2 regions of the Pseudomonas sp. GW821-FHT02H06 genome follow, and region 2 is predicted to be linked to the other one. Evidence: predicted binding sites of a transcription regulator. Region 2 holds the regulator's gene; the other holds the start of a gene.
The links. The regulator FliA, encoded in region 2, starts transcription of late flagellar genes. The targets are predictions, from matches to a motif close to CTAAAGTTTNNNNNNNNNNNGCCGNTAA.
Positions count from the first base shown of each region.

Region 1: AC07VF_RS21555 (methyl-accepting chemotaxis protein) is a predicted target of FliA. The motif match lies at 4,103-4,130, and genes of this name have one in related genera.

Region 1 is NZ_JBWKVD010000016.1:29,779-36,980, forward strand. Features, by position in the region: gene AC07VF_RS21535 (IlvD/Edd family dehydratase) at 1-495, shown strand, start outside; gene AC07VF_RS21540 (FadR/GntR family transcriptional regulator) at 772-1,494, shown strand; gene AC07VF_RS21545 (sensor histidine kinase) at 1,585-2,277, opposite strand; gene AC07VF_RS21550 (response regulator) at 2,274-3,878, opposite strand; gene AC07VF_RS21555 (methyl-accepting chemotaxis protein) at 4,189-5,829, shown strand; gene mqo (malate dehydrogenase (quinone)) at 6,208-7,202, shown strand, end outside.
Region 2 is NZ_JBWKVD010000017.1:124,178-131,379, forward strand. Features, by position in the region: gene AC07VF_RS22560 (protein-glutamate methylesterase/protein-glutamine glutaminase) at 1-1,077, opposite strand, end outside; gene AC07VF_RS22565 (chemotaxis protein CheA) at 1,466-3,805, opposite strand; gene AC07VF_RS22570 (protein phosphatase CheZ) at 3,950-4,738, opposite strand; gene AC07VF_RS22575 (chemotaxis response regulator CheY) at 4,758-5,132, opposite strand; gene fliA (RNA polymerase sigma factor FliA) at 5,374-6,117, opposite strand; gene fleN (flagellar synthesis regulator FleN) at 6,114-6,947, opposite strand; gene flhF (flagellar biosynthesis GTPase FlhF) at 7,066-7,202, opposite strand, start outside.

The DNA.
Region 1 (7,202 bases), on a different contig from region 2:
GAGAACTTCGACATGTACAAGGCGCGCATCAACGATCCGGATCTGGACGTGGATGCCAGCAGCATTCTGGTGATGAAGAACTGCGGGCCGAAGGGTTATCCGGGCATGGCCGAAGTCGGGAACATGGGTCTGCCGGCCAAGCTGCTGGCCCAGGGCGTAACCGACATGGTGCGGATTTCCGATGCGCGCATGAGCGGCACGGCGTATGGGACTGTGGTTTTGCACGTGGCGCCCGAAGCAGCAGCGGGTGGTCCGTTGGCGGTGGTGCAGGAGGGGGATTTCATCGAGCTGGATTGCGCAACCGGCCGCCTGCACCTGGACATCCCGGAAGCGGAACTGGCCGCGCGTCTGGCTGACTGGCAAGCACCGCCACAGCTGTTGATTGGCGGATACCGTCAGCTGTACATCGATCATGTGATGCAGGCGGATCAGGGTTGCGACTTCGACTTCCTGGTCGGCATGCGCGGCTCGGAAGTGCCACGACACTCTCATTGATTGAAAGCCATTGATTGAACGCGCCACGCCGCCGGACCTGCGGCAGCGACCGGGGTGGCGCTCCACCTTGCTCGCGAATACTGATTTTCCGCCACTAAAGATGCGGTGGCTGGACTGACGCTTTCGCGAGCAGGCTCGCTCCCACAGGATCTGCGTGAGTCGCGGGAATCCAGTTTGTTCAGCCGCAACCAATCCGGGTCATTTCGAGCGGCGCGTCTCTTTGTCCGCCAATGCTATGATGCGCCGCATTCACCGCTCAGGATTGCCCCGCGCCCCATGGATTACCGTAAGCCCTCCGACCGTAAAAGCATGCACTCGCGCATTGTCCAGGACATCGGCATGCAGATTGTCTCGGGCCGCTTCAAGCCCGATGACAAACTCCCCGCCGAAGCCCTGCTCTGCGAAGAATATGCCGTCAGTCGTCCTGTGCTGCGCGAAGCCACGCGGGTGTTGGTCGCCAAAGGGCTGGTGTATTCCCGGCCACGGGTGGGCACGGTGGTCAAGCCGCGCCGCGAATGGCACATCCTTGATCCGGACGTGCTGCACTGGCTGATGCAAAGCTCGCCGCAGAACGAGTTTTTCGCCCTGCTCACCAGCGTGCGCAGCATCATCGAACCGGCGGCCGCCGCCCTCGCCGCGCAACACGCCACCCCCGAAGACATCACCGCCATCGGCGAGGCCTACGAGCGCATGGCCGCCGCGCCGACCGTTGAAGACGTGCTGCAACCGGACCTCGATTTCCACAGCCGCATCGCCGACGCCACCCACAACGACTTGCTCGCGCACTTGTGCAACATGCTCTCGCTGGCCTTGCGCGAGGCGTTGAAGCATTCCAACAAACGCCCGAACCTGCACGAGCTGGCATTGCCCCGCCATCGTGCGATCCTCACCGCCATCGAAAATCGCGATGCGCTGGGCGCCCATCACGCCACGCTGGTGCAACTGGACGATGCGCGCAACGCGCTGAATGTGGTGCTGGGGCAAGGCGTGAAGTTGTAGCTCTACGAAGGCGACGCGCGCAATCCGTAGGACCGGCTTTAGCCGGGAAGCCTTTGATCCGCTGTTGACCTCAGCAAATCGCCCTGGATATCAGGGCAGATAAATGCTGAACAGCCCGCCGCCCAGCTCGCCGCCGTTGGCGATTTCGATGTGGCCATGGACGCCTTTGCGCTGATGCTGTCTGGCGATGTTCGCCGCGAAATACAAGCCCAACCCGGTGCTCCCGCTGTTCTGGTTGATGCCCAGCACGTAATCGGTCTGTTCCTCGATCATGCGCAGCGGAAACCCCGGTCCGTCGTCGTTGATGCTGATCACCAGTTGCTCGCCGACCTGCCCTGCCGTAATCAACACTTCACTGCGCGCAAAGCGAATGGCGTTGATGACCACGTTGGACACCACTGAACCGACCAGCTCGCGATCAAAGAAGCCCGGCAGACCGAAGTCGTTTACCGCATAGCGCGCCGTGATGCCACGACTGACGAGCACTTCCTGATGAAAGGCCAGCTGCGCTTCGATGAAGTCATCCAGCTCGTGATAATCGGGGCGCATCGGCAGCTGATTCACCCCCAGTTTGTAGAGCCCGAGCAGCTGCACCAGCATGCCATTGAGGTGGGCGAACTCGTAATCGATGACGCCTTGATCCGGCGTACCACGACAGGCCTCCGGAAGCTGCTTGACCCATTGGCCGTGGGCCTGGATCAACGACCCCAGCGCGTTCTTCATGTCGTGAACGGTGGACGCAATCACCATCGAGAAGTCGAGCCCGAGATCCTGATCTTTCATTCGCCGAAAGCCCTGAGTCGCAGTTTCTGGAAACGCTCGAAGCGCGGGTCGGTCTCCGGCATCTTGCCGACCATCTTGAGACTGCTCTGGCATTCCGCCAGGCTCGCCGCGTCGAGATTCTGAACGCCCATGTGCAGCAATGACTGCGCCATGTTCAGGGCGATACTGATGTTCTTCGGTTGCAGGGCCAGGCCCTGACGGAACAGGTCCTGCGCCTCGCCGAGCTTGCCGGCGCGGTAGCAGCGAATGCCCTGGATATTGAAATCGATGGCCGCTTTGCCGGCGCCGAGAATCTCGGGATCGTCGGTGTGCCTGGCGATATTGTGCATCACCACTGGATCGTCGCCGTAGATTTCTGCACAGCTTTTCAGAATGCCCGCGCCAGCGTCTTCCTGACCGAGCGCCTTGAGCTGCGACGCCACCGCCAGCGCCGCATCGGCGCTGAGAAACTGCTCCATGCCCTCAAGCCGTTCCATCGCCTGCTCGGTCAGTTTGGCGGCCATTTCCGGATCGGAGGATGCGACGCTGGTGGCCTTCATCAAACGCGCGCGCACTTGCAGGCCGGCGTCGTTGCCGTTTTCCTTGGCGACTTCGGTGAGGGTCTGGTTGATCTCGATGCGGGTGCGGGCATCCAGCCCGCGCTCGCCGCCACGGCTGATCAGTGCCTGAGCAAAACCGAGGTTGGTTTCCGGGTCCTTGAAGCGGGAGAACTGGCCTTGGGAAACGGCCTGACGGTAGGCCTTTGAAGCGCCATCGAAGTCCTCGTTTTCCAGCGCCAGCTTGCCCAGCAGACGCTGACGGCGCACCGCATACGGCGATAACCGCACCGCCTCCTCCAGCATCTTCTGCGCACGCTTGTTGTCGCCGCTGGCCACCAACACGTCGGCCAGCCCGTCGTACAGCACCGGCATGGCATTGAAGGCGCGAATCGCTTCTTCGTACACGCCCTGCGCTTCAGCGTTGCGCCCGCGCTTGAACAGCAGCTTGCCCAGCGCCACATACGCCCAGGGTTGCGGGCGGTCGGCGAGGATCGACTTGAGAAAGGCCTCGAGCGGCTCGTGCTGATTGAGGTCACGCAGTGCATCGGCTTTGTAGCGCAGGCACAGCGGCGCAAAACGTGGGTCCTGCTTGGTCAGCGCAGCACAGGCCGTCAACACCTCGGTCGGATTGCCACGGTCAAGCGCTTGCAGGATCGGCTTGAGCAGGGTCTTGCGCTGGACGATCTTCTCCAGACGCTGAGCCAGGCTCGCACGGTTGAACGGCTTGGTCAGGTACGCATCCGGCTCCCACTCCAGCGCGCTCATCACCATCGCCTGGCTGTTCTCGGCAGTGACCATGACGAACACGCTTTCGTGGCTGATCAGTCGATCGGACATCAGGTCTTCGAGCACCTGCTGGCCGTTCTTCTTGCCGTCACCCAGATTGAAGTCGTGGAGGATGAAGTCGTAGCGCTTCTGCGCGCACATCTTCAGCGCCTCCTCGCCGGTGTCGGCAGTGTCCACCGCCTTGACGCCCAACTCGCGCAGCATCGAGCGGACCGAACTGCGGAAGTCGGAAAAATCGTCGACGATCAGAAAGGTTTTTTGGTTCCACGCCAGCATCGAGATTCCTGTCACCGGATAAATAGTCGGCCCTGAGGCACTTGCAAGGGCGGCGGTCTCGTTCCCGGTCTGGGCAGAGAGGGCCAATAAAGTTGCGGCATGACGCCACTTGTCCGAGTTATCGGCGGCAGCAGGACAAAGCTTAGGCACGCCATGCGGGAAAAAATCACGCCCTCGCGCCGTGTTGACGGGGCATCGATGCGTAAGGAGGCGTGGGTCAACGGGTAAAGTCCTTGAGTGTGCAGCCGATATCCAGTCATGCAACGCGTACCCAACCAGCCGCAACCCCATCCCCGTTCGAGTGCACTCCATGTCCTGGCTGACCGACCTGAAATTGAAGACCAAGCTCCTTTCGGCTTTCTGTCTGTGCGCGCTGATCACCGTGGTGGTGGGTGTACTGGGGCAGAGCGGTATTTCCCGGCTGTATGAACTGTTTGAAAACACGGTGAGCGACAATCTGGTGTCGATCGCCAAGGTCGATTCGGTGAAGGCCAACGTCATCGCCACCAACCGCGACTTTTTCAAAGCCATCGGACTGAGCGCACTCAAGGCCAACCCGGACGACATCAACGCAGCCATCCAGTCTCTAAAGGAAAACCAGGCCCAAGCCGAGACCGACTTCAAGACCTACCGCGCCACGCCACTTGATCCGGATGAAAAAGCCGCAGGCGATGACTTCGAACGCGACTGGGCCGCTTACATCAGCGCCGCCCTCAATGCGCTGTCTGTGGCGCAGAGTGGCGACCTTGAGCAAGCCAGCAAATTGGCCGCCACCAGCGTAACGCCTAGCTATCGCAAGACCATGGGCGAGCTGAAAATCATGATCGAATCCAACCTGCGGCAAGCCAATGAACAGGCCCAGCAAGGCATCGAAACGGACAAGCAGGTGACGTGGATTCTGATCATCGGTTCGTTGATCGCGGTGGTGTGCGCCATTGCGTTGGGGCTGATCGTCACCCGCATGATCACCCGGCCGATCTATCAATCCGTGACCAGCGCCACCCGAGTGGCGGGCGGTGATCTGAGCCAGGCCATCGCGGTCGGCGGTCAGGACGAAACCGGCCAGTTGCTCAAGGCGCTGTCCAACATGCAGGGCAGCCTGAAGGGCACGGTTCAGCAAATCGCCACCGCTTCGGATCAACTGGCGTCCGCCGCTGAAGAACTGACCATGGTGACCGACGACAGCACCCGCGGGCTAATGCGTCAGAACGATGAAATCCAGCAAGCCGCCACGGCCGTCAACGAGATGACCGCTGCGGTGGAAGAAGTGGCGCGCAACGCCGCGAGCGCTTCGCAGGTGTCTGCGCAGACCTCCGAAGATGCCATCAAGGGCCAGCAACAAGTGCAGCAGGCTGTCACCGCGATGAACACCATGACCGTGGAAATCACCGAATCGACCCAACGCGTCGAAGCGCTGGCCGGGCAGATCCGCGACATCACCAAAGTCCTCGACGTGATCCGCGGTATTGCCGAGCAGACCAACCTGCTGGCGCTCAACGCGGCCATCGAAGCGGCCCGCGCCGGCGAGCAAGGCCGTGGCTTTGCGGTGGTGGCGGACGAAGTACGTGCCCTCGCCCACCGCACTCAAACCTCCACCGGCGAAATCGAATCGATGATCACCAAGGTGCGCAATGGCGCCGACGAAGCCGTGCAGGCCATGGGCAAGAGCCAGGCAATCGCCGTGCACACCCAATCATTGGCCACCGAAGCCGGCCACGCACTGGAACGCATCAGCGAAGGCGTCAGCCAGATGAACGAACGCAACCTGGTGATCGCCAGCGCAGCGGAGGAGCAGGCGCAAGTGGCCCGCGAAGTGGACCGCAACCTGGTGAACATCCAGGACCTGTCGACCCAAACCGCAGCCGGTGCCAATCAGACCAGCGCGTCGAGTCAGGCGTTGTCGCGGCTGGCCGTTTCCTTCCACTCCATGGTGGGCAAATTCACCCTGTAAACGGCTTGGCGTTTCGGCGCCCGGCCAGCCAATCGCCACCCTGAGACAAAATGGCGTATTGACTAATTTGACACCCGATTTGTCGAAAATGACATTTCGGGTACAATCCCCGCCCGCCGCAGGGGATGGACCTGATGACCAGGTCCTGCGGTGGATGATGTTTACTCAAGCTGCTGATTCCAATGATCGAATAAAAAGCACAGCACCGAGGGACATAGAACACGAGGTCGACCTTTTCACTGGCCTTTTGACCCTTCCTCCTCGTTTTCCGAGAGCGAAGCCTGTCTGACGTTCGCGCCGCACACTGGCGCCCGGCATCGCAGGACGTTGCGCGACGATTGCTGCAGGCGGATAACTTTCTATCTATTGGATGATTCGATGTTCAAGAAAACGAGCACCGCTCTACTGGGCCTCGCGATTTCGGCCACCTTCCTGCAAGCCCATGCCGCAGAAAGCAAGAAAGTCGATGTACTGCTGATCGGCGGCGGCATCATGAGTTCGACCCTGGGCGTCTGGCTCAATGAACTCGAGCCGAGCTGGTCGATGGAAATGGTCGAGCGCCTCGACGCCGTCGCCGAAGAAAGCTCCAACGGCTGGAACAACGCCGGCACCGGTCACTCCGGTCTCGCCGAGCTGAACTACACGCCTGAAGACAAAGACGGCAAGGTCAACATCTCCAAAGCCATCGAGATCAACGAAGCCTTCCAGGTCACCCGTCAGTTCCTGTCCTGGCAGGTCCGCCAGAACGTCCTGAAGAACCCGCCTTCGTTCATCAACACCACACCGCACATGAGCTTCGTGTGGGGCGATGACAACATCAAATTCCTGAAAAAGCGTTATGACGCGCTGCAAGCCAGCCCGCTGTTCCGCCCGATGCAGTATTCCGAAGACCCGGCACAGATCGCCAAGTGGGTCCCGCTGATGATGGAAGGCCGTGATCCTGCGCAGAAGCTGGCGACCACCTGGACGCCGATCGGCACCGACGTCAACTGGGGTGAAGTCACCCGCCAGTACGTGTCTTACCTGCAGACCCGCCCGAACTTCGATTTGAAGCTGTCCAGCGAAGTCAACGACATCACCCGCAACGACGACGGCTCTTGGCACGTTGAGTACAAGAACCTGAAAGACGGCACCACCACCGGTACCGACGCCAAGTTCCTGTTCATCGGTGCAGGCGGCGGCGCATTGAAGCTGCTGCAGAAATCCGGCATTCCCGAAGCTCAGGACTACGCAGGCTTCCCGGTTGGTGGTTCGTTCCTGGTGACCGAGAACCCGACCGTTGCCATGCAGCACATGGCCAAGGCCTACGGCATCGCCTCCACCGGCGCGCCGCCCATGTCGGTTCCGCACCTGGACACCCGCGTGCTGGACGG
Region 2 (7,202 bases):
GATCACACAGCTGGCTTCGTCCTGGGCCCAGATCTGGCTGCCGCTCTGCTTGAGCAGACGCGCGCCTTCACGGCCGTCAGCGCCCATCCCGGTGAGGACGACCGCGAGGACTTTGTCGCTGTAGGATTTTGCCGCCGAGCCAAAGGTGATGTCGACGCAGGGCTTGTAGTTCAGGCGTTCATCGCCCGGCAGGATTTTAACCGCGCCGCGACCATCGACCATCATCTGTTTGCCGCCCGGGGCCAGCAGTGCCAGACCGGGGCGCAGGATGTCACCGTCCTCGGCTTCCTTGACGCTGATGCGGCACAGCTTGTCGAGGCGCTCGGCGAAGGCTTTGGTGAACGCGGCCGGCATGTGCTGGATCAGCACGATGGGCGCCGGAAAGTTGGCCGGCAGTTGGGTCAGTACGCGCTGCAAGGCCACCGGACCGCCGGTAGACGTGCCGATCGCCACCAGTTTGTAGGCTTTGCGCTTGGGCGCAGCCGACGTCGGCGCGTGGTGGTGGGACGCCGCTGCAGGCTGCTGCGACGCCGGCGCGGCTGAACGCGCAGGCGCAGGGGCTGGCGCCGGACGCGATGGTCGCGCTTCGGCAGCCGTGCTGCGCGGTGCAGCGGGCGCAGCAGACGGCGCGGGCGCCGAGGTGGCAGAAGGCGTGCTGCCGTAACCGCTGAAACGACGATTGCTGCGCGAGATGCTGTGCACTTTCTCGCACAGCATCTGTTTGACCTTCTCGGGGTTGCGCGAGATGTCTTCGAAATTCTTGGGCAGGAAATCCACCGCCCCGGCGTCCAGCGCATCGAGCGTGACTCGGGCGCCTTCGTGGGTCAGGGAGGAGAACATCAACACCGGGGTCGGGCAACGCTGCATGATGTGACGGACCGCGGTAATGCCATCCATCATCGGCATTTCGTAGTCCATGGTGATCACGTCGGGCTTGAGGGCCAGGGCTTGGTCAATGGCTTCCTTGCCATTGGTGGCGGTACCGACCACCTGGATCGTGGGATCCGAAGAGAGAATTTCCGAGACACGACGTCGGAAAAAACCCGAATCGTCCACGACGAGAACCTTGACTGCCATAAACACTCCAAAGAGCGCGCGCCACCCTGAGGGGCCGCACGCCCTGAATCACGTAGCTTGGGTCACATTGGCAAAACGAGACAGGCCAGTGGGACCGGTTTTCGCGCTTAAAACGAGACCGGGTCTATTTGTAGGACCGGCGTTAGCCGGGAAGGCATCGGGTGTCACACCGAAAGATCAAGGGTGTTCACCCTGCCCTCTTCCCGGCTGAAGCCGGTCCCACTGAAAAACCTCGCAAGGCGCCCTCCGCATGCTGTTAGTGGGACCGGCTTTAGCCGGGAAGGCGTCGGGTGTCACACCGAAAATCCACAGTGTTTTCGCCGCCCTATTCCCGGCTGAAGCCGGTCCCACCAAAAATCGCAAGCCGCCCTACTGAAGCCGATCCTGCTTAACCAATCCGTCGGGCCGCATAGCGCTTGAGCATGCTCGGGACATCGAGAATCAGTGCGATACGGCCGTCACCGGTGATGGTCGCGCCCGACATGCCTGGCGTGCCTTGCAGCATTTTGCCCAGCGGCTTGATCACCACTTCTTCCTGGCCGACCAACTGATCCACCACGAATCCGATGCGTTGCGTGCCCACCGACAGAATCACCACGTGGCCTTCGCGCTGCTCCTCGTGAGCCGCCGAGCTGATCAGCCAGCGCTTGAGGTAGAACAACGGCAGCGCCTTGTCGCGCACGATCACCACTTCCTGACCGTCGACGACGTTGGTGGTCGACAGGTCCAGGTGGAAGATCTCGTTGACGTTGACCAGCGGGAACGCGAAGGCCTGGTTGCCCAACATGACCATCAGCGTCGGCATGATCGCCAGGGTCAGCGGCACCTTGATGATGATCTTCGAGCCCAGGCCTTTGGTGGAATTGATGCTGATGGAGCCGTTGAGCTGGGCGATCTTGGTTTTCACCACGTCCATGCCCACGCCACGCCCGGACACATCGGAAATCTCGGTTTTGGTCGAGAAGCCCGGCGCGAAGATCAGGTTGTAGCAGTCGGTGTCGCTGAGGCGATCCGCTGCATCCTTGTCCATCACGCCACGCTTGACCGCGATGGCACGCAGGACCGCAGGGTCCATGCCTTTGCCGTCATCGGAAATCGACAGCAGGATGTGATCGCCTTCCTGTTCGGCGGCCAGAATCACACGACCGTTCCGGGACTTGCCGGACGCCTCGCGCTCTTCCGGCGACTCGATACCGTGATCGACCGCGTTGCGCACCAAGTGGACCAGCGGGTCGGCCAGGGCCTCGACGAGGTTCTTGTCCAGGTCGGTTTCTTCACCCACCAGTTCAAGGCTGATTTCTTTCTTCAACTGACGCGCCAGATCGCGAACCAGTCGCGGGAAGCGACCGAACACTTTCTTGATCGGCTGCATGCGGGTCTTCATGACCGCGGTCTGCAGGTCAGCGGTGACCACGTCCAGGTTGGACACGGCCTTGGACATGGCTTCATCGGCGCTGTTGGCGCCCAGGCGGACCAGGCGGTTACGCACCAGCACCAGTTCGCCGACCATGTTCATGATTTCATCCAGCCGCGCGGTGTCGACGCGCACGGTGGTTTCCGCTTCAGACGGCGGTTTTTCGCTAGGCGCCGGAGCAGCAGCGCGAGCTGGTGCCGGAGCAGCAGCGGGTGCAGCTTTGGCCGGCGCCGCAGCAGCAGGCGTCGCTTTGGCCGGTTCGGCTTTGGCGGGCTCGGGCTTCTTGGCCGGTGACGCTGCGGCCGGCGCTGCAGCTGCACCGGCAGCCACGGCAGGTTCGAACTTGCCTTTGCCGTGCAACTGATCCAGCAGGTCTTCGAATTCGTTGTCGGTGATCTCGTCCGACGCAGCGGCTTTCGACGCAGCGGAGGGCGCAACCGGAGCGGCAGGTGCAGCGGCAGCAGGTGCCGCAGTGCCAGGAGCCGCAGCGCCGACGGCGTCCGGCGAGAACGAGCCTTTGCCGTGCAACTGATCCAGCAGCGACTCGAATTCGTCGTCAGTGATTTCGTCACTGGCCGGTGCGGCAGACGGCGTCACAGCCGCCGGCGGTTGCACCGCATCAACGGCGAACTGGCCTTTGCCATGCAACTGATCGAGGAGTGATTCGAATTCGGCGTCAGTGATTTCATCGCTGGCCGCCGTGCCAGCCGGTGCAGCGGAAGCCGCTGCTGCCGGCGCTGCTGCAACGGGTGCCGCGGCAACAGGCGCAGACGGAGCCGGTGCAGGAGCACCTGCCGCTTGCGCCTTGACGGCGTTCAGCGAATCCAGCAGCTGTTCGAATTCCAGATCGGTGATGTCTTCGGACGGCGCTTCAGCGACCGGCTCTTCAACCACCACCGGTGCCGCCGCGATTTCTTCTGCCGAGGCTGGCTCGGCCAGGCGTGCCAGTGCGGCCAGCAATTCAGGCGTGGCCGGAGTGACGGCAGAGCGCTCGCGCACCTGACCGAACATGCTGTTGACGGTGTCGAGTGCTTCGAGCACCACGTCCATGAGCTCCGAGTCGACGCGACGCTCACCCTTGCGCAGGATGTCGAACACGTTCTCGGCGATGTGACAGCATTCAACCAGCTCGTTGAGCTGGAGGAAGCCGGCGCCCCCTTTTACAGTGTGAAAACCGCGAAAAATTGCATTGAGCAGGTCCGCATCGTCAGGCCGGCTTTCCAGCTCGACCAACTGCTCTGACAACAGCTCGAGAATCTCGCCGGCCTCTACCAGAAAATCCTGAAGGATTTCTTCATCGGCGCCGAAGCTCATTGGGGGGTGCTCCTAAAATTAACCGTCAAACCGATCCGGAGGCTGCACTGACGGCCTGCGCGCATTGCTTTCGTCGAAGCATTGGCGCGCGGGTCCAGCAGCCACTTTCACAGAAAACCTGAAGTCCGAGACAGAATGACCGAATCAGAATCCGAGGCTGGATAGCAGATCGTCAACATCATCCTGTCCGGATACAACGTCTTCACGTTTATCGGCATGAATCTGCGGACCTTCACCCTTGGAGTGAAGTTTTTCTTGTTCTTTTTGCTGACGGAACATTTCCTGGTCGTGCTCGATGCCCGCGAAGCGGTCCACCTGGCTCGCCATGAGCACCAGCTTGAGCAGATTGCGCTCGACTTCCGTGACCAGCGTGGTCACGCGCTTGATCACCTGACCGGTGAGGTCCTGGTAATCCTGAGCCAGCAGGATGTCGTTCAGGTGCGCAGAGACCTCGGTGGTCTCCTTCTCGCTGCGGGTCAGGAACACATCGACGCGGCGGGCCAGATCACGAAACTCTTCGGCGCTGATCTCGCGGCGCATGAAGCGTCCCCAATCGGCGCTCAACGACTTGGCGTCTTCAGTGAGCCCGTGCATCAACGGCGTGCTCAGCTCTACCAGATCCATGGTCCGGTTCGCCGCGTTTTCAGTCAGCCTGACGACGTACGACAGCCGCTCGGTGGCGTCGGTGATCTGGGAGACCTCCTCGGCCTGCGGCATGTTCGGGTCGATCTGGAAGTTGACGATCGCGCTGTGCAGCTCGCGCGTCAGTTTGCCGACTTCCTGATACAGGCCGCGGTCGCGGGTCTGGTTAAGCTCATGGATCAGTTGCACAGCGTCGCCGAACTTGCCCTTTTCAAGGCTCGCGACCAGCTCTTGTGCGTGTTTCTTCAGGGTTGACTCAAAGTCACCCATTGTCGAATCTTTGGAATCCATAGCGCCCTCGCAGCGGACATCAGCTATTGACGCGCTCGAATATCTTTTCGATTTTTTCTTTGAGCACTTGCGCGGTGAACGGCTTCACCACGTAGCCGTTCACACCGGCCTGAGCGGCTTCGATGATCTGCTCGCGCTTGGCTTCGGCAGTGACCATCAGCACCGGCAGGCTGCGCAGACGCTCGTCGGCACGCACCTGACGCAACAGGTCGATGCCGGACATGCCCGGCATGTTCCAGTCAGTGACGAGGAAGTCAAAAGCGCCGCTTTGCAGCATCGGCAATGCGGTGAGTCCGTCATCTGCTTCGGCCGTGTTGGTGAACCCAAGGTCACGCAACAGGTTTTTTATGATCCGCCGCATCGTTGAGAAGTCATCAACGATGAGGATTTTCATGTTCTTGTCCAATTCGACCTCCAAGCAGTCTTTAACGCGTTCAGCACCTGAACGCGCGTTCAATCAATACCGGCTGCGCCGAACATCAAGAGGGGGTTGAATCGACCGGAACAAGCGCAGCGAAACCGGATCATCTACGACCCGGTTCGACCGACTCCTGCCGTGTCTCATTTGCTTCCCGCTCACGTCTTGCACAGCCGGTCTTACACGCAACACGCAGGCCTCGCGGCCTGCGCCTGATTCACGAACGTGCGCGCCACTCGCCAAGACGACCGCGCAACCGCGCCGCGCATTGACTGTGCAACTGGCTGACCCGCGACTCGCTGACCCCCAGGACCTCACCGATTTCCTTGAGGTTCAGCTCTTCGTCGTAGTACAGCGACAACACCAGGCGTTCACGTTCGGGCAAGTTGGCAATGGCCTCGGCCAGCGCAGCCTGGAAGCGCTCGTCTTCCAGATCCCGCGACGGTTCGAGGGACTGGCTCGCGCCGTCCTCGTGCAGCCCTTCGTGTTCGCCGTCCTGCAACAGGTCGTCGAAACTGAACAGGCGGCTGCCCAGGGTATCGTTCAAAATCCCGTAGTAATCGTCGAGACTCATTTCAAGTTCGGCAGCAACCTCGTGATCTTTAGCGTCACGGCCGGTTTTTGCTTCGATTGCACGAATCGCGTCACTGACCATGCGCGTGTTGCGGTGGACCGAGCGCGGCGCCCAATCCCCCTTGCGCACTTCGTCGAGCATCGCACCACGGATACGAATACCCGCGTACGTCTCGAAGCTGGCCCCTTTGGTGGAGTCGTATTTGGTCGAGACTTCGAGCAAGCCAATCATGCCCGCCTGGATCAAATCCTCGACCTGCACGCTTGCCGGCAGACGCGCCAGCAAGTGGTAGGCGATTCGTTTGACCAGCGGGGCATAACGCTCGATCAGCTCATACTGGGAGTCTTTGGACGATTTGCTGTACATGCGATAGCCACTTGCTGTCATGAGACGGGCCCTGCGCTGGTTTGATGCACGAGGCGTTCTACGAAAAATTCCAGGTGGCCGCGCGGGTTCGCCGGGAGCGGCCAGGTGTCGACTTTCTGCGCGATGGCCTTGAACGCCAGGGCACATTTGGAACGCGGAAACGCTTCGTACACGGCGCGCTGTTTCTGCACGGCCTTGCGTACGCATTCGTCGTACGGCACGGCGCCCACATACTGCAGGGCCACGTCGAGAAAACGGTCGGTGACTTTGGTCAGCTTGGCGAAGAGGTTACGCCCTTCCTGCGGGCTCTGGGCCATGTTGGCCAGGACGCGGAAGCGGTTCATGCCGTAATCGCGGTTGAGCAGTTTGATCAGGGCATAGGCGTCGGTGATCGATGTGGGCTCGTCGCACACCACCAGCAGCACTTCCTGGGCCGCGCGGACGAAGCTCACCACCGACTCGCCGATGCCGGCGGCGGTATCGATGACCAGCACATCGAGGTTGTCGCCAATGTCACTGAACGCCTGAATCAGCCCGGCATGCTGCGCCGGGGTCAGGTGGACCATGCTCTGGGTGCCTGATGCCGCCGGCACGATGCGTACACCGCCCGGGCCTTGCAGCAAGACATCGCGCAGCTCGCACCGCCCTTCGATGACATCAGCCAGGGTGCGTTTGGGGGTCAGACCCAACAATACGTCGACGTTGGCCAGACCCAGATCGGCGTCCAGCAGCATGACGCGACGTCCCAGCTCGGCCAGTGCCAGTGAAAGATTCACTGAAACGTTGGTCTTGCCTACGCCACCTTTGCCACCGGTCACCGCGATAACCTGTACGGGATGCATGCTGCCCATGTTAATTGTTTACCTTGTCTTGCTTAGACCTAAGCCACATGTCGGGCTGCACGTTCAGTGTCTGAACAATGCCTGGCAGACCATCGATGCAGGAAAATTCCACTGTCATTTTCTTCACCTAGCCCGCGCGCTTGCCGGTGCTGTGATAAAGATCCGCAAACATATCCGCCATCGCTTCCTCGCTTGGCTCCTCCTGCATCTGCACGCTGACAGCCCGGCTCACCAATTGGTGCCGACGCGGCAAATGCAGATCAT